DNA from 4 places in the Paenibacillus sp. UMB7766-LJ446 genome. Region 4 is predicted to be linked to each of the others. Evidence: riboswitches for the same ligand, from Rfam matches in the RefSeq annotation. Region 4 holds a riboswitch; each other region holds the start of a gene.
The links. Region 4 has a riboswitch for thiamine pyrophosphate ahead of QP794_RS22730 (ABC transporter substrate-binding protein). Riboswitches for the same ligand answer to the same signal wherever they lie in the genome.
Positions count from the first base shown of each region.

Region 1 (5,837 bases), on a different contig from region 4:
TCGATTTTTCCGGCAGCAACAAGCTTGAGCGAGTCATTCGTATCGGCAGGCATCTGGACATCGACATCTAGTCCTTGGTCCGTGAAGTAACCTTTCTCCTGAGCAACATAGATGAAGGAATGTACGGCATTCGGGTACCAATCGAGCATGATGGACAGCTTATCGTTGGAATCTGATGACGTTTTGGTCGCAGATGATTCTGTATCTTTTACATCGGGAGCTGAATCAATAGCAGGTGTGTTGGTACCCGTATTCCCGCATCCGCTAACGATCAGCATCAGGGTTATAAGAAGGAGGGGGAGTAGGGGATAGATATGCTTTGTATTCATCATTTAAAGTACCTCGTTTCCTTGTTTTCTGTTTTGAATATGACGTTGTGTACCGAATCTTCTTTCCAGCCATGCAATAAGTACAAACAGGGCAATACCAAGCAGGGATAACAGCACAATAGCGGCGAACATGGCATCCGTGTTCATGTTGCTCGACATTCTGCGGCTGAAATAGCCAAGTCCCTTACTTCCGCCGAGCCATTCTCCAATCGTTGCACCAACTACGCAGTACACCACAGACATCTTCAGTCCTGAAAAGAAGGAGGGAAGGGCAAGTGGAATCTGGAGTTTACGAAAAATATCCCACTTGTTGGCCCCCATCGTCAGCAGCAGTTCACGCTGTTCCGGATCACCTTGGCGCAGGCCATCATAGGTGCTCACGACAATCGGGAAGAACGCGATCAGGAATACCACCGCGACTTTGCTCCACAGCGTGTAGCCAAACCACAGGATGAAGACGGGGGACAAAGCGATTAGTGGAATCGTCTGACTAATTACGATGAAGGGATATAACGCCTTTTCAATGGATCGGTTCATATGCATGCCTGTTGCAAGCGCAATCCCTGCACCAATGGACAGGACAAAACCGACGGTAACTTCGATCAAGGTAGCAGGTAAATGTGTAGCCAACAGGAGTCGGCGATGCTCATATAGCGAACTGGCAATTGCCGTAGGGGCTGGAATGATGAAGGAGGGCACCCATACCATATTCACAATCCACTCCCAGATAACGAGCAGTAACAACATGAGCAAGAGAAACAGACCATAACGGGCAAGCCAACGCTTTACACTATCCTTCATGCTGTCTCTCCAGTTACCGTTTCGCATGCAGTTGTTCCTCCAGAAGTCGTCTCATCTGAACGAGAGCCGATGCATAGATCATGTCTGAATGTCTTGGACGCGGCAAAGGTACCGTTATATCCTGCAGCTGTTGGCTTTGTCCCCCTGGAGTTAACAGGATAATTCGATCACTGAGCAGCAAGGCTTCTTCAATATCATGCGTGATGAACAACACGGTTTTGCCCAAACTTCCCCAGAGTTCTAGCAGCCAGCGATGCATCTCCCGTTTGGTCAGGGCATCGAGTGCACCGAATGGTTCATCCAGCAGCATCAGCTGGCCGCCTGTAAGCAGGGTGCGCAGCATTGCGACTCGCTGCCGCATGCCGCCGGACAGTTCGTCCGGGTACGCATGCGCGTAGCCGGATAAGCCAAATCTGTCGAGGCCAGCCAGGATGTCCGCCCGAATCTTTGCCTTGTCCTGCCGCCCTGAAGCAAGTTCGGAGGGGAGCATACAATTCTCCATGACGGTTCGCCAAGATAACAGGAGGTCCTTTTGCGGCATGTATGCCACGCGTCCAAGTCGTTCTCCTTCGCGAACCCACGGAATTTCGATGGTTCCGTGGGTTGGCTCGAGTAAGCCTGCCAGCAGCTTGAAGAGAGTGCTTTTACCGGAGCCGCTGGAACCGATGAGGGAGACGAATTCGCCTTCCGCTACACGCATCGACACATTGGAGAGCACGGGGGAATCCCTTTTTTCCGGGAAAGCAAAGCTCATGTTGTGAATGGTTATGTCGTTATCCATCTCGTTCCGTTCCCCCTTCTGATTCAAACATCAAACTGCGGGATCTTTAATTACATCTTCTGATCTGTCGCAGAACGCGAAAAAGACCCACCCATTTCCAGAGAAATGAGTGGGTCTATACGTTCAATTCATATTAAATTTCATCATTAACATGAAAAAATCCGCTTACGGATAGGCCGCTCCACTTCCCTCCGCTGGTATAATCCAGATCAGGTTCAAAGGGTCCGAATCGTTCGATTCATCTCAGCCGCAAGGCCCCCCTAGTGCAATGTGCAAGATATGCAGTTGTGTACTCAGCATATATCACAATGAAGCGGAATGTAAAGAGCAGGATCAGGCACGTCGTGGTGAGAAGATAAATGAATGAGAGAAGAAGCATGTACCGACTAGTGAATGAGTACACCCAGCTCACGGATCAAACGGGCAATCTGCTCAGGGGTGCCAATCGTAATCCGAAGCCAGGTAGACATACCGAATTCGGCACCGCCGCGGACAGAGATGCCTCTGTTCAACAATTCTTTGGTAATGGGGCCGCTATCCTGTAACAGATTGACCATGATGAAATTCGTATGGGAAGGAATATAGGGCAATTTCCACTGATCAAAGGATCGCATTAACGTTTCCCGTCCCTCACGATTGTAGTGCAGGCAGTGAGAGACAAATTCATGATCATCCAGACTGGCCGAAGCGGCTGCCTGAGAGGTAGCGGTCAGACTGATGGGCAGCTTGACCCGGTTAATGCCTTCAATGATGCTTTCATTCCCGATGCCATATCCGATTCGCAGGCCGGCAAGTCCATATATTTTGGAGAAGGTCCGCAAAATAATCAGATTATTGTAATGCTCCAGCAGTTTGACCGTATCGGGATAATCCTTGCTCTCCACAAATTCATAATACGCTTCGTCCAGGACAACCACCACATGAGAGGGAACATGCTCGAGGAAACGATGCAGTTCCTCTGCGGTAAATATAGTTCCGGTCGGATTATTCGGATTGCACAGCCAGATGATTCGGGTTGAAGCGTTGATTTGCTGCCGGAATTGCTCCAGGTCGAGCGAATGGTTGACCAAAGGCACTTCACGGATGACACCGCCTACCAGCAGCGTCGCGCCCTTATACCAGTTGAAGGAGGGTACCGGAATGAGTGATTCCTCGCCCGGATTAAGATAGGCTTGGGCAGTGAGGGTCAGCAGCTCGAATGATCCACTACCAAATACCAGTTGGGATGTACTGACACCCAGTCGCTCCGCAAGTTTGTCACGCAACAGTTGGCTGGAACCGTCGGGGTATTGTGCCAGAAGATCGGAGCCTAGCGATCTGACCGCTTCCGCAGCCAGGGGAGAAGAACCAAACGGATTCTCGTTCGCTGCAAGTCGATCCACACTTTCCAGTCCCAGCTCTCGCCGGATCTGTTCCATGGATTTGGCAGGAGTATAAGCCGGAATTTGATTTAACAGGTTTTTAACAGGAGGAGAGGGAACGGGTGAAAGGGATTGCATAATCATGCCTTCTTTCCAGTGGAATTAGATCGAGAATGATATCTGTTTCTGGGCAATCTGCTGTGGTGTCTCTTGTGGCGGAGTCAACAATCGATTCAGAATCAGGTTTTCAAAATGAGCAAACCCGCTGTCCCGAATGCGTGGCCGCTCCAGCGTAATTCGGGTATCCATCGTTATATGACCATCCTCGATTAACAGGACTCTGTCCGCAAGGGCCACCGCTTCACTTACATCGTGGGTGACCAAAATGACGGTCAAGTCTTCTTCCACCCACAAGCGTTCGATTAACTGCTGCATCTCAATTCGGGTCAATGCATCCAGCGCACCCAGCGGTTCATCCAGCAGCAGTAAGCGTGGATGACTGGCGAGTGCCCGTGCCAAGGCGACACGTTGTTTTTGCCCGCCGGATAATACGCCCGGCCAATCGCCTTCACGCTCTCCCAGTCCTACATTCCGAAGTGACTGGCGTGCATCTTCCTTGTTCTTGTCGGGGATGCCCAGCCGTACATTGTCGAGCACGGATTTCCAAGGCAGCAGTCGGGCTTCCTGAAACAGAAACCGTGTCTCGGGTGCCGTACTGCCAAGTTTTCTGTTGCCCAGCATAACGCTCCCGGAAGAGGGGGCTTCCAGCCCGGCGATCAGACGCAGCAAAGTACTTTTGCCACAACCGCTTCGTCCAACGATGGCTACAAATTCCCCTTGTCTTACATTGACGTTGATGTCAGATAGAATTGTCCGCTGATCATACGATTTCTGAACCCCGTTGACTTGAAGAAAAGGACTGATCTGACTTGTGCTCATGGATTAGTTCACGCTCCTTTGGCTTTACTTGCGGGATAGAGTCGGGTTCCAGCCCAGCCAGCGCCGTTCCAGCCATTTGGCGATGGTATCGGACAGCTTGCCCAGCAGAGCATATAGCAGAATGCTTAAGACGATCACATCCATCTGCATGAATTCCCGTGCGTTCATCGCCATGTATCCAATTCCCGCATCCGCTGCAACCGTCTCCGCTACAATGAGTGTCAGCCACATGATGCCAAGTGCATAGCGAATGCCCACCAGAATGGAAGGCAGCGCACCTGGCAGGATGATGTCCCTGTAGAGCGACCAACGGCTGAGGCCGTACACCTTGCCCATTTCAATCAGACCGGGATCGACCGACCGTATGCCGTGGAACGTATTCAGATATACGGGAAAGAAGACGCCCAGGGAAACGAGAAACAGTTTCGCTTCTTCACCGATCCCGAACCATACGATAACGAGGGGGATCAACGAAAGATGTGGGATATTACGGATCATCTGGACAGAGGAGTCTGCCACCTTTTCCGCAAGAGTAGAGATGCCATTCAGTACACCAAGCAGGAAACCGAGACCACCGCCAATGATGAATCCACCCAGGGCACGCCGCGCGCTGATACTAATATTGTTCAGCAGCTCACCGTTACGAAGCAGCCGAATGAAAGCCTCCAGTACCTGAGCGGGACGGGGCAATATATTGGCTGCAACGACTCCAGACGCCGTGAGCCATTGCCATAGAGCCAGAATGAGCAATGGTACGACAAAAGGGATGAATCGGTTAAACCATGTCCGGTTGAATATGTTGGAACGCACGTTAAGCATACCTCCTTGCCTGTTCTTATTTGCCTTCAGCAGCTGGCAACTGATCGCTAAGTACATCACTCCAAAACCTGCTTACATCTACCGCTTGATCAAAAATGCCTGCTTGCTGGAACGTATCCGCTACATCCTGTTCGGACTTGAGTGCATTATCAGAAATGGCAACAATGCGTGAAGGCCGTTGGGCTTCTCCGTCCCTGTAGGTTTTAAGTGCCTGCTCCAATGGCTGGTGGGTGCTGTCAGCAGTAATTTGAGCCCATTCTTCCTGATGTGTGCGAGCCCATTCGTTAAATTTGTTAATTCGTTCCAAATAGTCGGCGAGAGCCTTTTTCTGATCTTCATCGGCAAGGGCCTGATCCGAGGCGGCAACAAGAAAGCTGCCTGACAGAATGTCTTTGGCGCTGGCGATGGTGATTGCTTCATTCTGATGTGCGGAGATGATGGCGTTGCCGTAACTGGCGAGAGCTTCCACTTTTCCGCTGATCAAGGCGCTGTGGCCATCAGCAGTCGTAAGTTCGACAGGGCTGATGTCACTCCAGGTTAATCCAGCTTCCTCCAGCATTTTGAGCAGGAAATAGTGGGCAGTTGTATTTTTTACAAATGCGACTTTCTTGCCTTTCAATTCAGCGATGGATTGAATCGGTGAATCTTTGGGTACAACAACTTCCTGATTTAATGTGCTGCCTTGTTGTACGGCTATGATTTTGAAGCTCCCACCGTTCGCAGCTTGGGAGGCAAAAATAGGAGGGATCTCGCTAGTCACACCAAAGTCAAGCTGGTTTGCGGCCATCGCTTCCAGGATGAGATTGC
Region 1 is NZ_JASOYM010000005.1:7,688-13,524, forward strand. It holds gene QP794_RS14015 (ABC transporter substrate-binding protein) at 1-329, opposite strand, end outside; gene QP794_RS14020 (ABC transporter permease) at 333-1,157, opposite strand; gene QP794_RS14025 (ABC transporter ATP-binding protein) at 1,144-1,911, opposite strand; TPP riboswitch at 2,081-2,183, opposite strand; gene hisC (histidinol-phosphate transaminase) at 2,298-3,410, opposite strand; gene QP794_RS14035 (ATP-binding cassette domain-containing protein) at 3,435-4,211, opposite strand; gene QP794_RS14040 (ABC transporter permease subunit) at 4,236-5,030, opposite strand; gene QP794_RS14045 (ABC transporter substrate-binding protein) at 5,047-5,837, opposite strand, start outside.
Region 1: linked by a shared signal. The riboswitch ahead of QP794_RS14025 (ABC transporter ATP-binding protein) and the one ahead of QP794_RS22730 (ABC transporter substrate-binding protein) in region 4 are both predicted to bind thiamine pyrophosphate.

Region 2 (5,837 bases), on a different contig from region 4:
GTTTTCTGTATATAAAACGAATATATAATACAGAAAATGAACCTGGGAGGCAAAGAAATGACAAATGTATTTGCAGCAGAAACAAAAAACCAAATGAAGTGGATCAATGAGCCGAATACCTGGTCGTATACGGATCAAGGCGTACTTATTGTAGAAGCTCAGGCCGATACGGACTTTTTCCAGGACCCGGCGGGTAAACATATCCGTGCAACTGCGCCCTTTCTGTCGATGCCCGTGCCTAACGATTTCGAGATGACAACCCAGCTAACCGTGGACATGAAACACCAGTATGATTCCGGTTGTTTGATGGTGATGGCGGATGAACGAAACTGGTGCAAGCTTTGTTTTGAGTATGATGGAAAAGCAGCTACTATTGTGTCGGTGGTCACGAAGGATGGTTCATCTGACGATTGCAACTCCGTTGAAGTTCCCGTTACCAATCCTTATCTGCGCATACGCAAAGTGGAGGACTGTATTTCATTTTTTTACTCACCCGATGGGGTGGAGTGGAAACTGATTCGATATTTTGGCATGCCGATGGAGGGGGAGATCCGGGCTGGAGTTGTTGGACAGTCACCAGCTGGAACGGGCTGTACCTGTCATTTTTTATCCATGAATGTTACCCGTCCAGACGTGACTGCACGCTTCTAAGCCCATCTCCCTGCCCATCGGCTGATCATTGGAGGGAGAAAAGCTGAATGGTAAAAGCCTTTATTTTGGATTTTGATGGACTTATTGTAGACACGGAGACTCCCTGGTTCTATGCCTTTCGGGATATTTATAAAGAGCATGGACTTGAACTTGGCTTGGAGCTTTGGTCGAAAAATGTGGGGACATCATTTGAGGAATTTCACCCGTTTCTGTATCTGGAGCAAGTGCTGCAAAAGCCGATTGATCACGATCATATCAAGTTGCTCTCTGAACAGAAATATGAAGCGTATCTGGGACAGGCAGCAATTCTTCCAGGTGTACATGAGTTGCTCCATGCTGCCCGTGAAAAGGGAATTCGCCTTGCCGTTGCTTCCAGCTCTACCCGGGATTGGGTTCATGGGTATTTGCGCACACTTGGCATATTCGAATTATTCGATGTCATTCATACCGCCGAGGACGTCCAGCGGGTCAAACCGGACCCGGAATTGTATCTGCTTGCCCTGGAGAGTCTCGGGATCGAGGCATCCGAAGCGGTTGTGTTCGAAGACTCCCCCAATGGACTAAAGGCAGCCAAAGCCGCTGGGATTCGCTGTGTCATTGTGCCTAACGAGGTAACGCGTAATCTGGAATTCACGAAGTATGATCTGCGGTTAACCTCGTTGGCAGAGATCACAATGGAAATCCTTTAACCCTGATATTGTTTGCGTAACTCGATCGGGGAGATCCCTTCATATTTTTTGAATACGGATCCAAAGTAACTGGCGCTGTTAAATCCGACAGCTCTGGCTATCTCATGAGCAGTTATCCCGGCGTCATGGACGAGCAATTCCTTGGCTTTCAACAACCGATATCGTGTCAGATAATCAAGCGGAGTCATTTGAAATTCCTTTTTGAATATTCGATTCAAATGCTGTTCGGTGACATTCATCTGCTGTGCCAGCATGGAGAGCGAAATATCCTGATGATAATTTTGTTTGATAAATGTAACAAGTCCGCCCAGTTTTAGTCGGGCATCCGAGCGTTCATAAGCGCCATAACGCTCACCCTCAATGGTTAACCTGACCAGAAGCATGTACAGCAGTGCGGATACATGCCAGATCTGATCCTTGTGCCGGGACTGCAGCGCTAACGTTATTTCATGCAACAGGATATGAAGCATTCCGTCCGGCTTGAAGGCGCGCAGCTCCCCGATCTGCAAGGTATGCAGAAACCGGGGCAATAAATAGCCATTAAAGGACAGACAATCGAACAACAATGAATCACTCAAATTGTCGTAACGGTACGTCACCTCTGGGAACATAATAAGAGCGGTTCCTTCCCGAATCGAGTACTCATGATTTTTGGCTGCGATTTTCCCGGTTCCCCCGATACACTGCACAATGCTGTAATCCCGTGAATGGTCGCTCCAATGGATCAATTCATCTACGGTCAGCTGGTTTTGGCCTGTAATCATAAGTGGCATATCGGTATCCAGCGAATTCCCCATACTACGTTTCGGCATCGTTGTGTTATTCCTCATTTCGTTAAAGGTCGTGTGCGTAAATGGCGCGGATACTGCGTTAAAAGAAACTTGATTTGAATTATATTACATAAATAACAGTAATTTAAATAATGTTTTCAATCCGATGAGCTTTTACCGAAAACCTTTTAGGAATATGTATCACCATGCCGATGCCTTGCCATTATCATGTCGAACAGTATAGGCTATAATGGATACAGTGATTTAGGAAAGGAATGCAATCATGAAGAAAGTCATCGTCATAGGATCAGGAATTCTTGGGGCATCAACAGCCTATCAATTAGCAAAATGGGGTGCAGAGGTCCTTATTATAGATCGGAAAGATCGAGGGCAGGCTACGGATGCCGCTGCCGGGATTATCTGTCCCTGGTTATCCCAACGCCGCAATCAGGATTGGTATCAGCTTGCCAAGGCAGGTGCACGTTTCTATCCCGGGTTGATTGAAGAACTTAAGAGTGAAGGGGAAACGGAAACGGGTTACGCTCAAGTGGGTGCGCTTAGTATTCATACCGATGTGGAGAAACTCAACAAGATGCAGGAACGGGCACATCTTCGTAAAGAAGATGCACCGGAGATTGGTGATATTACCCTGTTGGATGCAAAAGAAACCCATCAGCGTTTTCCTCTACTGGAGGAAACTTTTCAATCTGTGTACATCAGCGGTGCTGCGCGTATCGATGGGCGTGCGCTGCGCGATGCCTTGATCCGATCGGCACAACGAAATGGGGCGGTCCTGATTGATGGGGACGCGACACTTCAGTATGAATCGGACCGGGTAACTGGAGTAGTTGTTGACGGGAAAGTCATATCGGCTGACGAGGTTATTGTGTGTGCCGGCGCTTGGGCCAATGAACTGTTCAAGCATTTGGGCATTGACTTTAAGGTTCATTATCAGAAGGCACAAATTATGCATTTGCAGGTTCACGATCGAGAAGATACTGAGAAATGGCCTGTGGTCATGCCTCCTTCGGATCAATATTTGTTAGCCTTTGATCAACAGAAGATTGTGATTGGGGCAACTCACGAAAATGATATTGAAGGCTATGATACAAGAGTAACCGCAGGCGGAATGCAGGAAATATTGAATAAAGGATTGGAACTGGCTCCTGGTTTAGCTGATAGCACGTTTCAGGAAGTGAGAGTAGGCTTCCGTCCGTTCACACCGGGTTTTCTTCCGGTAATGGGTGTTGTTCCTGATTGGGATGGATTGATCACAGCCAACGGGCTTGGAGCATCAGGTCTGACGATGGGGCCCTTTATAGGAAGTCAACTGGCCAAATTGGCTCTGGGTATGGATTTGGATATCGATATTCAACCATATAATATAGGAAAAGCAATGGAAGACCAGAAATGAGGTGAACCATGACATATTCACAGCGTTTAACTCACGGCAGCTCTTCAGATATCATATATCTGGAGCACCAGATTGGCGTTGCAGAGGATGAATTGGCAAAAGCCAAGGAAGAGGAACAGGCATACGAAAGGGATTTGAACCAGTTAAGTGAAGTGCAGAATAGGATTGAAACCATTCGCACCCGTCTGAAGAGCTTGCAGGAGGAATTAGGCAAACTCGAAGATTAATAGGAATAGTTTGACATTTGGAAATACACATGTTGTAATAAGCCTGAGCTATTTGCAGGGGGACTGTTCGCAGTTGAGAAGGTTAAAACCTGACCCTTTGAACCTGTTAGTTAATACTGACGTAGGGAGCAAATGACATGTACTCATGTTATTTTTTGCCCTTGCCGAAATTAGGACAAGGGCTTTTTGGTGTGTATATTTCATAACAGGAAGCAATAGCTGGATTGCAGATGGGACAATATGATTTGGACAAAGGAGAACTGATCATGTCATTTTCAAGAACGTTAAAAGACAAGTCCATAACCGTATGGGAAGATGGATACAATCATCCTTTTTTACACGAGATGGGGAAAGGCACACTGGATCAGGAAGCGTTTAAGTTTTATCTACTCCAGGACTATACATATCTGATTGAATATGCGAAGATTTTTGCGATGGGTGCAGTGAAGGCTGCGGATGAAAAACTGATGACGAACTTTACGGTTATTCAACACGCTATTCTGTACGAAGAAATGGATTTGCATCGGAATTACATGAATGAATTTGGGATTAAGCTGGATGAAAATCACAATGTGAAACCATCTCTTTTCAACAAGGCATATACGTCAAATATGATGAGTGTCGCTCAAACAGGCGGGATTGCCGAAATCATTGCCGTCATTTTCCCTTGTGCGTGGACGTATTACGATTATGCCACAAGATTAAAAGAACAATATCGCGATTCATTAGAGGGTAATTTCTATCAGACTTGGATCGAAAATTATGCAAGTGATGAATTCCGGAACTCATTCGAATGGTTCTATGATACACTGGATGCATTATGTGAACATAAAACCGAGCAGGAACTGGAAGCCATTGAAGACATATTCAGAAGAAGTGTTGAGTTTGAATATCTGTTCTGGGATATGGCGTATAAACGGCAACTTTCCTACTTGTGATGATGAATGAAATTGACTACAACCAGAGACAAGGATGAACATACCGAAGATGAACAATCGTGGACAACGCATCTATTTACGGTTTTTGAACATGGAGGACGCGGCATCACTGCTGGATGTACAGCTCCGCAATCGGGCTGTTTTTGAAGAGATCTCGGCAAGTGAACGATCGGAGACATTCTATACGCTGGAGGGTCAGGTCACCCTGCTTGAAGGTTGGAACAAGGCCAGGGAAGAAGGGAAGCGTTATTCTTTCGGAATCTTCCTGAACACGACAAATGAGCTCATTGGGGAGATCTCTCTGTTCGAGCTTGAACTGGATTCCACCCAAAAATGGATCGTGGGTTATGTGCTCGACCAGGCGCACAATGGCAAGGGCTACATGAGTGAAGCCATTCAACTAGCACTGAGTTTTGCCATGAATGATGCGGGAATCAAACGCGTGGAGGCAGGTGCGCTGCCCGACAATGCCGGATCGATCCGAGTGCTGCGTAAGGCGGGTTTCCAGGAGATGGATCGCCAGAATATTAAAATCAGGGGGATATGGAAGGAACATCTGATGTTTGCAGTGGATTTACGCTAGATGATCAAGATATCGTGACGTGAACCACCGAAATCATCCAGGGGGAACTTATGAATAAACGGAAACAAATGTTATTGGACTCTGCTCTTGTACTCTTTGAGAAACATGGAGTGACCAGCACCTCCATACAAATGATCCTAGATGAGTCGGGTGTGTCCAAAGGAACATTTTATAAATTCTTTAGTTCGAAAGATGATTGTATTCTTGCTATTCTGGAGCAACGTGTGCAGGAAGACATGATGATTCGCAAAAGTTTGGAGCGTCAAAGCTATGCTTCCGATTTTGATTTACTGGTGGATCAGATTATGATGCCGATGATTTTGCCTGAAAAACAGAGTGTTGTGGAGCTATTCTGGACAGGCTTTTATTCTGGAAAATGTGATGTGGCAAATCTGACTCGCATGCAGTTAAATTGGTTGTCGGAAAGACTGGTACAGGTATTTGGCGAAGAATTAAAACCCTTTGCTTTTGAAGGAGCCATTTTTTGTTTTGGCATGGTACATCAAATCTCAAATACGTGGAGAAATTTCCATCTCGATCAGCCGGATTGGAGCCATCTTGTGCC
Region 2 is NZ_JASOYM010000004.1:405,158-410,994, forward strand. It holds gene QP794_RS12855 (DUF1349 domain-containing protein) at 58-651, shown strand; gene QP794_RS12860 (HAD family hydrolase) at 699-1,340, shown strand; gene QP794_RS12865 (AraC family transcriptional regulator) at 1,337-2,152, opposite strand; gene QP794_RS12870 (NAD(P)/FAD-dependent oxidoreductase) at 2,394-3,524, shown strand; gene QP794_RS12875 (hypothetical protein) at 3,533-3,751, shown strand; TPP riboswitch at 3,798-3,896, shown strand; gene tenA (thiaminase II) at 4,018-4,689, shown strand; gene QP794_RS12885 (GNAT family N-acetyltransferase) at 4,724-5,272, shown strand; gene QP794_RS12890 (TetR/AcrR family transcriptional regulator) at 5,323-5,837, shown strand, end outside.
Region 2: linked by a shared signal. The riboswitch ahead of tenA (thiaminase II) and the one ahead of QP794_RS22730 (ABC transporter substrate-binding protein) in region 4 are both predicted to bind thiamine pyrophosphate.

Region 3 (5,837 bases), on a different contig from region 4:
GTGAAGCCTGGGGTGCGGTGTGGGCCTGGAACAATCAGGGGGAACGCACGTTTACCGGAGATTTCGAATTGTATGATGAGCGAAGTCTCGATCCTGAGAACGTACAAGTAGACCTGTATATTGCTGTTCGCCGCGAAAAATAAGAAGAAAAGTGAACATGATCATTTCTTAATCCGAATTGGACTGTTTATATCTGTATCTGTATCTCAGCAATGAAATTCCGCTCATGGATTTATGCAAAATGCTGTTAGGCTGCCAGGTTTCCTGGCGGCTTTTTTGGCATTTCCCTTTTGTCTATCCGTCGAAAATTGCCCTAATATGCACCCGACAACCGACCATGGTACCAAGTTAGCTAGCTTATGTCGTACCTATACAACCAGACTATATGTCTTAATTTCGACACAATTGGCAATCCCAAAACTGGGTCTATTCACTTAACAATCGCTTCTATCCTCCCATACGAAACCTCACATATTCGGTCCTTTCCTCCTGAATTTCTTTAAAAACGTTTACATCTCCTCAATACGGGGTAAAATCACTACAACCCAATTGGAATTGCACCTTAAGTTGCCTGTTTCGTCTAACAAGTCACATATACCTATTTGCGTAACAGAGACGATAACCTGTCGGAATACATAAGCTATTTAATAATCACATATGCATATTCGAAAATGCATTAAAGGAGGAACCAAGATGATCCGCATGCCTATTCAGCAAATGATCCCGTACCACCACCAATATCCGCGCAACACGGCGACCGTTGCTCCCAAAAAGGAGAATGAGAACACTCAAGGTCTATCCTTTCATGAAATTTTGCAGCAAAAAATGGCTAAAAAGAACGCCTCCCCTTCTTTGCGATAAATGAAATGATGAGCGAATTGAGCATTGCTTGCATGGCTGCACCGTTCTCTGCGAAGTTGTAGATGAACGGTTATTCGCGTTTTCGCTTTAATTGGTTGTTACATCGGCATTTTACATATGTACAGTCTATGGTCACATCCCTATAATGGGTTAAACATCTGCGGCACTTTGTTGAATCAACATCCATTTCAGGGGGCAAATATGATGATGACTATCGGCTGTTTTCACGCTCACTATTCCAACATTGCACTGATTGAAGAAGCACTCGCTCCTTATGAAGTTGAACTAGTTCATTATGTCGATCCGGGTCTGGATCGCCTCAAACATGATGCTGATTTCACCGAGGCAGTTACGCGTGAGAAAGTATCACAGACGCTGCAATGGATCGCACACTGTCATGCAGATGCCATCCTCGTCACCTGCACCCTGTTTGCAGCCGTACTTGAGCAGGAGGCACAGTATGTTCCCGTCCCAGTGGTTGGTATTGACGACCCATTACTTCAGGAATTGAAACGAGTACCGGGGAGATACATATTGGCGTTTACCAACCCTGCGACGATTGAAGGAACGATGGCACGGGTGAATCAGGCTTTGCAGCAGGATGATGAGAATGGACAGCGAAAAGGGATCGATGCTGTAGAAGCTGAAGCGGTATTGATCCCGGGTACATTCGAGTTAATCATGCGAGGCGATAAGGTAGGTTATCTTGCAGCCGTGAGTGCTGGATTGCAGCAGATTGCTGAGCAGTCCCCGGGAAGCACGGTAGTAGCGGCTCAGCTGTCCATGGCTCCCGCAGCAGCACGAGTTACAGCAGATACCGGCATGTTGATCTTTAGCCCGCTGGCATCGCTTTCGGCTTATTTGGAAAAGAAGTTGAGCTTGGCCCACCGTTAAGTGTTGAGCTCATGAAGCAAAATAAAAAGACTCTCGAATGAGAGTCTTTCGAATGGTATAATCATTTTGTACAGCCAATTTGTGGTGGGAAATAGATTGCCTCCAGTGGGAGGTGATTCTATGAACTTCTCTTTCAACGACGTAATCGTGTTCGCAATGTTAGTTATTGCGCTCCTCACATACATCGACCGTAAAAAGAAGTGACCCGCCACAGGTTGACGGCCTGACGGGTCACTTCGTCTGAACTATGCTGCACTTGGAGGAATACCCACCGCAAATGCTGTGCAGGAGTAGCCATTGGCCTGGCTACTCTTATTTGTTTTTACTTATACTCATTTTATTAAACATCTATGAGACAATCAACCTATAAGTGATAAAAATATGTTGTGTCGTACTTCTTGTCCTCTAAGATTAAGTGCGAACACCACATACCGGGTTAAAGCCGCTCTTCTCCACAATCACGGAGAGGAACGGCTTTTCACCATATCAGGCTGCCCAGATTGCGCTGTAACAACGCTTAGGAGCGTGTTCGGTATTCCTCAGCCTTTTCCTGCATGCCCGCAGCCAAGGCCTCATTCTCGGACAATCCTTTGTCCGCGGCAAAAGCACGAATATCCTGCGTAATGCGCATGCTGCAAAATTTCGGCCCACACATGGAGCAGAAATGGGCTTCCTTGGCCCCTTCGGCCGGCAGCGTCTCATCATGGTAGGATAGCGCACGTTCCGGGTCCAGCGACAGGTTGAACTGATCCCGCCAGCGGAACTCGAATCGTGCTTTGGACAGCGCATCGTCCCGCCGCTGGGCACGCGGGTGACCTTTCGCTAGATCGGCAGCATGTGCAGCAATCTTGTAGGCGATAACCCCTTCTCGCACGTCATCCTTATTGGGCAAGCCCAGATGTTCTTTTGGTGTAACATAACAGAGCATCGACGTACCGAACCAACCGATCATCGCTGCCCCGATCGCCGAGGTAATATGGTCATATCCCGGTGCAATATCGGTCGTCAGGGGTCCCAAAGTATAGAACGGCGCTTCCTTGCAAATCTCCATTTGCAGATCGACATTCTCCTTGATCTTGTGCATCGGCACATGTCCCGGACCTTCGATCATCACCTGCACATCATGCTTCCAGGCGATTTGTGTCAGTTCACCAAGCGTAGCCAGTTCCGCCATCTGGGCTTCGTCATTAGCATCGTAGATGCTTCCTGGGCGCAGCCCGTCTCCGAGAGAGAACGCCACGTCATACCTTTTCATAATCTCGCAGATTTCTTCAAAATGGGTATACAGAAAATTCTCCTGATGATGCGCAAGGCACCATGCCGCCATGATGGACCCGCCCCGTGACACAATGCCTGTCATGCGCTTGGCGGTCATCGGGATATATCGCAGCAGCACGCCTGCATGAATCGTAAAGTAATCCACGCCCTGCTCTGCCTGCTCAATGAGTGTGTCACGATACAACTCCCAGGTCAGTGCTTTGGCTTCACCATTGACCTTCTCCAGCGCCTGATAGAGCGGTACCGTTCCGATCGGTACCGGAGAATTGCGGATGATCCATTCCCGAGTCGTATGAATGTCCTTGCCTGTGGAAAGATCCATCACCGTATCTGACCCCCAGCGCACCGCCCAGGTCATCTTCTCTACCTCTTCCTCGATAGAGGACGATACGGCAGAGTTTCCGATGTTCGCATTAATCTTCACATGAAAATGACGCCCGATCAGCATCGGCTCGCTCTCCGGGTGATTGATGTTCGACGGAAGGATCGCCCTGCCACTCGCCAGCTCCTGTCGCACAAACTCCGGCTCCACGCCTTCACGAATGGCGGCGAACTCCATTTCCGGTGTGATGATTCCCTGTCGTGCATAATGCATCTGGGTCACGCTGCGCCCAGCTATTCCTCGCAAGGGTTGACCCCGCAACCCTGGATACTCCTCGGCTCCAGCTCGCTTCCCTCCTGGCTTCAGACCGTTATCTTCCGGCTTTACCGTCCGTCCCCGGTAAGCTTCAACATCTTCACGCTCCGTAATCCAGCGTGTACGCAGCGCTGGCAGACCCGCCCGGATATCGGCATGAAATCCGGGATCGGTCATCGGCCCGCTCGTATCGTAGACACGCAGCGGTTCGTTATGTTCCACTCCTTGGGGAGTATTCGTGTCATGAAGGGCAATTTCACGCTCCGGTACAGCAATGTCCGGTCGAGAGCCATAAATGTAAACTTTGCGGCTGCCCGGGAAGGGCTGAACCCGTCCGGTCGCCCCTTTTTCTTTTGCCAGCTGCTGATCCTGCTCGTCCTGTCCCATCGTTCTGTTCCCTTTACTCATCGCTCTTGTCTCCTCCTCATTGGTGATCGTCTGGATTGAAATGCTTGCGTACTTATCCCGAATCATCCACAACATAGATAAAGAAAGAGCGACCATACGACAGAAAGCAGGACATCACATTTAGTAATACGCAGGCAGTCAATGCAAATGGACTCCATCCCAGACGCTCTCCAGCCGCTCCCGGGTACTTTGCCCAAAAGCAGTTCTGGCAGCGTCTTCCGCCTGTTTACTGTATAAAAAAAGCCGGTTCCCAAGGGAACCGGCTTATGTCCATCACCAATAACGCACCTTATAAAGGCTCCATAGCGGAGCCCATCCAATAGGTCACATCATGTGGTGTTCGTGGTCGTATCGCCGATTACTTCCCTACGCTGGTATGATCCAGATCAGGTGCAAAGGGTCCGGAATCTCATGCGATTCCGTCTCAGTCCGGACAATTCGGACTCCCCCAGTAACGTTAACAAGTTGCAGCTAAGCCGCAGATACATATTTAATTATCCTGACCCGTTAGGCCGTCCATTACAGAGTAGCGCAACCGAATCATAAAAACAACCTTTATATTCAGAAAATAAAATCAGGATAACATGAGTCCCATCTGTGCAGCTGCTTCCTTCAGCACAGGTGCGTATTCATGCAACGTCTCCTGGGAAAGGCGACTAACAGGCCCGGATACCGACAAGGCAGCAGCGATGTTTCCTTTCCGATCCAGGATGGGGACAGATACTGCCGCAGCTCCCGGTTCACGTTCCTCATAACTTGTTGCGTAGCCATATTCCAGAATGTCTTTCATCTGTGCCAAATATACTTTGGGATCGATAAATACCGGCCATTCCGGTCCATTCATCAGATCTTCACGGTCCTCCTCGGTGGCAAAAGCCATCAGCACTTTGCTGGACGCTCCCACAGATAGCGGAAGTCTGACTCCCACCGGAGCCACCCGGCGAATCGCCTGATCACTCTGCACGGCTTGAATCCGAATCCGCTCACTGCCATCACGCAGATATAAGCTTACGGTTTCGCCCAGTCGATCCCTCAGCCGCTCCATCGCAGGAAGGAGCAGAATGGCCGGATCATCGCTGCGAGACATATGGGCAGACAGCTCCCAGATGCGTATGCCGAGTCGATACTTCTCGGTGGCTGCATCCCGGATCACGAACCCTTTCTCCTCCAAAGTAGCCATCAGACGATGGACTGTACTTTTGTGCAGACCGATCTGAGTGGCAATTTCCGTGAGTCCCAGATCACTGCGCGTTGTAAAACACAATAATATATCCAGCGCCCGTTCTACAGCCCGGACGGTTAACTTTCGATCTTCCATGGCATGTTGCCCTCCTCATGTTTCATCACATGAAACTTGGTTACATAAATTATATGAGAAACGGTCTCATCTGTAAACCAAAAAGCGCCAATTTGAAATAGGGATAATTGTAAATATTTTCTTTTTATAAATAAAAATCCCCTGCAATTTGCACCCTAAGGAAATGTTAACCATATATCTTCAGAACTATATAACAATTGCGTAACAAATGGCTCCAATCAATTGACTTTGACTATATTGGAACATACGATAAAGATATATTAAATTAAGATTTTGCTTCATACGTAGTCAGAAAAATCATTAATACGCTCTGTTCGTCTCGTTGTTATCTTCATTTGATTTTTAAAGGAGGGGCAATCATGTATCCGACATCCCAGAGCGAAGCCCCGCTGCAAACGAAAGTGTCAGATCTGCCTTCTTCGTTATCACCGAGGCTGATCC
Region 3 is NZ_JASOYM010000017.1:92,744-98,580, reverse strand. It holds gene QP794_RS29780 (zinc ribbon domain-containing protein) at 1-143, shown strand, start outside; gene QP794_RS29775 (hypothetical protein) at 694-861, shown strand; gene QP794_RS29770 (aspartate/glutamate racemase family protein) at 1,063-1,755, shown strand; gene QP794_RS29765 (hypothetical protein) at 1,931-2,053, opposite strand; gene thiC (phosphomethylpyrimidine synthase ThiC) at 2,273-4,057, opposite strand; TPP riboswitch at 4,425-4,538, opposite strand; gene QP794_RS29755 (IclR family transcriptional regulator) at 4,653-5,396, opposite strand; gene QP794_RS29750 (alpha/beta hydrolase) at 5,756-5,837, shown strand, end outside.
Region 3: linked by a shared signal. The riboswitch ahead of thiC (phosphomethylpyrimidine synthase ThiC) and the one ahead of QP794_RS22730 (ABC transporter substrate-binding protein) in region 4 are both predicted to bind thiamine pyrophosphate.

Region 4 (5,837 bases):
GTACGAGGGTATTGTGAAGCTAGTTCCAGATTGGTTTGGGCAGATGCCAGATTCATGGAGACGGCGATGACGGCTTCAACCTGCTGGGATGAGAAGGAATGCAGCATCTCGCGTTGTTCTTCAGGTGTATATTTGTCCAGGTGAAGATGTGCATCGATCAAGGGTGCAAAAGCGGTTGAGTGCATGGATAAACCCCTCCTTTTTGTCTTTTACCAATGTTACGTAACTTAGTCTCTCTTGGATCACCCATTTCAGGAAAATAATAACTTAAAAACCCGCACTATTTGGATAGGCGGGTCTTCTGTTGTTCTTCTCTCATCCACTGGGAAATTTGCCGCTTACGCTCAAGAAAAGCAGGTTCCTCCGTGATCGCTTCGTGCCGTGGACGTTCAAAGGGAACATCGACCTCGTGCAGTACGGCTGCAGGCCGGTTCGATAAAACATAGATGCGATCAGCAAGCAGCAAGGCTTCCTCGATATTATGCGTAATGAACAGCACCGAGCGGCGATTCTGTTCCCAGATATCGAGCAGCCAGCGCTGCATGTCGCTGCGGGTCAGTGCATCCAGCGCGCTGAATGGTTCGTCCAGCAGCATCAGTTCCTGTGGACTGAGCAGGGCGCGGAGAAATGCAACCCGCTGCTGCATGCCGCCCGATAACATATGCGGATAGGCTCGTTCGAATCCGGCCAGTCCGACACTGCCCAACCACTTCCGGGCATTGGCAAGCGCTTCGGACCGTGGCGGTGTGTCCGCAGACACCTCACCAGCAAGCAGCACATTGTCTTCAATGGTACGCCACGGGAAGAGGGCAGGCTGCTGCGGCATATAACTGATCTTGCCGCGCTGTCCGGTAACATCCTGACCATTCATCAGAATTTGGCCCTCCTGTGGTTTCAGCAAACCGCCGATGATGTGGAAAAGGGTGCTTTTGCCGCAGCCGGAGGGACCGACGATGGCTACGAATTCTCCTTGTTCCACGTTCAGGGACAAGCCATCCAGAACGGGTAATGTGCTACGCCGCTCGCGGAACGAGGCATGCACATTCTGAACTTCCAATGCTGGCGATGAATGATTAGCAGTTAAGGTCACGGCTTTATGTTCAGGATCTCCGCTACCCGTTGGAGTGGTTGTACTCGCATCCGGCGCAGCAGCTGCCCGCTCGTTGTGTTCGGGTGTCATCTTGTCATCACTTCCTAACCTTTATATAGGGCATATTTCAAAATTATCGCTTCTGCGGTCGCCAGCGAACGAGCAGCTTCTCCAGTAGCGCAATGAGCAGGAAGAGCAGCAGACTCAGTGCCACAATAATCATGATTGCCACGAACAGACGGTCCGTCCGATAGGCCGATTTTTGCAGCATCATATAATACCCGATACCCTTATCTGCTCCAATCCATTCCGCGATGATCGCACCCATGACGCTGTACGTAGCGGCAATTTTGATCCCTGAGAACACCGAGGGCAGCGCATGTGGGAGCTCAAGCTTCCAGAAAATTGAGCCTCGTTTGGCGCCAGCCATGCGCATATAGTTCATCATCGCCGCATCGGTGCGGGTCAACCCGTCCATGGCAGCTACAGCCACCGGGAAGAAGCAGACCAAAATGATGGTAATCAGTTTGGGCAGCAGCCCAAATCCGAACCAGATCAGCAAGAGCGGAGCGAGCGCGATGGTCGGTATATTTTGACTAAGAATAAGTAATGGATAGAGTGCAGATTTCAAAAATGGAATCAGATGCAGAACCATCGCAATCAGTAATCCCGTAAGTGTGCCTGCTGCAAACCCGATCAATGTCAGTTGGATGGTTGCCCATGCGTGCATGCCAAGCCGCTCGGCCTGAGAGGCCGCTTCATGGGCGATGTCAGAAGGCGCAGGCAGCATCCATTTTTCGATATGAAACAGGGAGACAGCTCCCTGCCATACCGCTATAAAGAGAATAACCGCCACGAAGGGCGGCCATACGCTTTTCCAATAGGCATGCATTAGCGATATTTCTCCGTCAGGGTGTCCATGCTGAAACCGCTCGGGCTATGGGCGATCTTGATCTGTGAGATGATGCTTGGGCTGCCGGCTTCCACAAGAACTTCATGCATTTTGCGAACAACCTCCAGCAGCTCCTCCAGTTCTCCCTCCATTGTGGTATCGAGTGGATTGACCTGATATTTTAAGCCTGACTGCTGAATAACTTCAATGGCACGATCAACGTATGGATAGGAATTTTCGCCATTGGGCGTTTTGGGAATGACTTGAATGCTAAGTAGTGTGCTTGCCATGAAAGATCACTTTTCCTTTCGGGTTAAATTGCATGAGTTAAACCAGCTTTACACTAAACCACTCCGATTGCAGTACCCTCTTCCGATCGCTGTTATCCCCAGATTTTCCCCATGGGGAAAATCCGGGGATAGCATATGCTTCCGAAGGAGCTTTCTTTCAGAAAGCTTTTAGGCGACCGCTTCGCTTCTTCAGATGGGTTCTGCACTCTTCGTTCTGGTGTAAAAAAAGTTAAATTTAAACTATTTTTATTGGGGTAGAAATTCGTTCGTATACGCCTTGGACACATCTACCTGCTCATCGAGCAGTTTTTTGCTAAACATCCAATCCGTGTAGTTCTGCCATACTTCTTGCTTCTGTTCACCCCAGCGTGGTGCGTCCTCCTGATATTTCGGACTCAGCCATTTCTGGCTTGCGAGTACAAGATCCTTGTCCAAATCCGGTACGGCCTTGATCAGAATGTTGGCAGCTTCTTCGGGATGTTCAATCGCATATTGATATCCTTCAGAAGTGGCTTTCAAGAACGCTTTAACCAGCTCGGGATCGTTCTGAATCGTCTGTTCATTCGTCACAAGCACAGGTGTGTAGTAATCCAGTGCTTCGGAATAATCCTTCACATACAGCATGTCGATCGGCTCTCCGCGAAGTTCGGCTTCAATTCCTGTCCACGCGTAGAAAATCCAGGCAAAATCGATATCGCGTTTCACAGCGGTGAAAAAGTCTGCATCGCCCATGTTAATATTTTTCACTTTGGATACATCCGCACCTTCGCCCTCCATAATGGACTGCATCACGGCCTCTTCTACCGGGGAGCCCCAGCCACCATAGGTTTTGCCTTCAAAATCTTTGGGAGACTTGATGTTTCGATCTACCGGAGCAGCAAATCCGGATGTATTATGCTGAATAACTGCAGCGATGGACACGAGCGGCACGCCCTGTGTGCGGGCCTGGGTCACACTCTCCTGATAACTTACGCCAAAAGGCACTTCGTTCGAAGCAACCATGGTATCCGCGCCTCCGGTACCTGGCTGAACAATCTCGACATTTAAGCCTTCGGCTTTATAAAAGCCTTGATCTACGGCCGCATATAAGCCGGTATGATTCGTATTTGGTGTCCAGTCCAGCACCACTTTAATATCCTTGAGGGCTGCATTGTCACCTTCGCTACTGTTTTCGGTGTTGCTGCCGCCGTTCTCTCCTGAAGGTACAGCTTCTTTGCTGCCACATGCGGCCACAGTTACCAGCAGCACGCACAAGAGCAGCAGTCCCATCATTTTACGCCATCTCATCTTCATTTCTCTCCTTCATATTGTCCGGCCAGTGGCGCGGGGTACTCCTTGGCTTCATATCCAAGCTTCTTGCATAAATCGACAGATTTATACCAGCTATGATCCGGATGACGTCACTTTTTTTAGCTCTCTGACTATATAAAAGAACATTAAAAAAGCGCCCCGTAAATCCGGGACGCGTGCAGGCGTTAGAGATGTGGCACTCAGCAAAGAGACTGGGCTGGGCCAATTCGATATACTCCGATTCCTACGCTGGCATGATCCAGATCAGGTCTAAGGGTCAGTATCTTGGTGGGATACACTCTCAGCCGGCCAATTCCGACTCCCCTGGGAAACTATGAAGTTACGGGCATTACTAGGTGTAATTATAGGCCAGAGGCCGATGTATGTCCAGTCAGGAACTGGATGGAGGGACGAATCGTGGCGTATCGTAGAGGGAAATCTGACTGAGTGCAAAAGCATCGGATTTCGGGTCATACCCCACTTGTTTCTGCGTGGATTCCAGATTCAATCGTTTGAACCGATTATTCGAGATCCCATGCAGTATGGTAAAAGGCTCCAGATCTGTAGCTATAATCGATTTGAACACCAGATCACACAAGTCAGCCGGACTAATATACGCGCTCATATCACGAGCCTCAAGTGGCGGCCCATCCGGTTGGAAATCATCATATGCCCCAATACGTATTGCAACACTATGTAACCCCTCGGTATATGCAAAATAGGCGGCGAGCGATTCACCAAAACATTTGCTAACCCCGTACAAATTCCGTGGGCGTGTCGGCATGTCCGGGTAGATCTGGGCATCAATGGGATACCCTTCAATCGTCTGTGCACTGCTTGCCAGGATGACTCTTCGTACGCCTTGATCCTTGGCCGCACGGAATACATTAAATGTACCTTTGATATTGATGTCCAATAAAGATTCATAGAAGCCGGCATACGGGGAGGGGGCTCCCGCTAGATGTACAACCACATCCATACCTTCACACGCTTGCTGACAAGCTTCGGGATCGGTCACATCCAGTGCCATGATCTCATGGCCTGTCCCAGAATACGTATGCAGTCTGTCGATACTCAGATCCGTAAGTCGCAGGTGAAATGCCTCTGATAAATGTTGAGATAAGTCGCGTCCAATTTTTCCGGCTGCTCCGGTAATTAAAATGTTCATCAAATCAGCTCCAATTCTTAGCGCTGGAAGAACTCAATCCATTCCTTTTCAGGTCCATAGATGAAGAAATAACGGTAACCATTAGGCAGTGCAATGATCTCTCCATCAATAAATTCGGCCTCCGTTGCCTTAATGCGCTCGTATTCAGAATCAAGATCATCGACATGAATGGCAAAATGGTGCACCGTTCCTTCGGCAGGCAGCTTGTCACTGTATCCCTGAATCAACTCAATCTCGGTCTCGTTGCTTCCGTTGAAGCCGAGAAAGGCGAGCTAAATGACGCCGTTGGTATGGGTTACCCGGTCTTTCAATTCAAGACCAACAATCTCCGTATAGAAGCGGAGTGTGGTCTCCAGATCACGAACGGCGATGCCGACGTGGTCAATGCGCTTTTGAAAACTCATATCCAAAATCCTCCTTGTAGTAGATGAATCATTCTGCCATTTTAAGGAATATCATAGGGCTGGACTACGGGGTTGTCAAATCCGATTTTTATTTGGAAAAGTTAGAATTGTTCACAGAATGTTCACTTATGAAGAGGGGGGTGTGATCTCTATAATTACGAAGGTAAACAGAAAGGATGAGGGAATTGCCAACAACGAAAAAGGAACATGTTTATTTTGGGTTGATGATGTGTACAGGGATGGTTGTCGTCATGATGACTTTCAATTTATGGCACAATGGGTTATTGAGCAAGATGTCCGCACTTGAAGTACTGCTTCAATTCATATTGTGTTTTATCATTGCGTTCCTGGTGGAGTCCTTCATTGTCGGACCTGTAGCGAGAAAAATTGCATTTTCCTTACCTTTTGACAAATCCAATAAAATTTTGGGCGTTCTCGCTATGTCATTTTTCATGGTTATTGGAATGGTTCTGATCATGTCCTTGTACGGAATGATTTCCGCTTATCTTGCGAATCAGTTAAATGGAGCATCCGTACTAAGTACGTATCTTCATACGATTGTTCGTAATTTCAGCCTGGCGCTTCCTTACCAAATTATTATTCTAGGACCACTCGTTCGATATGTATTCGGTAAATTTATTAAGGATAAGGGGAATGTAGTCCCTTCAACCTAAATAATGTTAGTTCCGATTTTAGAGCTCCT
Region 4 is NZ_JASOYM010000010.1:116,756-122,592, forward strand. It holds gene QP794_RS22710 (TatD family hydrolase) at 1-185, opposite strand, end outside; gene QP794_RS22715 (ABC transporter ATP-binding protein) at 281-1,180, opposite strand; gene QP794_RS22720 (ABC transporter permease) at 1,224-1,982, opposite strand; gene QP794_RS22725 (thiamine-binding protein) at 1,982-2,272, opposite strand; gene QP794_RS22730 (ABC transporter substrate-binding protein) at 2,519-3,559, opposite strand; TPP riboswitch at 3,786-3,898, opposite strand; gene QP794_RS22735 (NAD-dependent epimerase/dehydratase family protein) at 3,954-4,730, opposite strand; partial or broken gene QP794_RS22740 (VOC family protein) at 4,748-5,134, opposite strand; gene QP794_RS22745 (DUF2798 domain-containing protein) at 5,320-5,808, shown strand.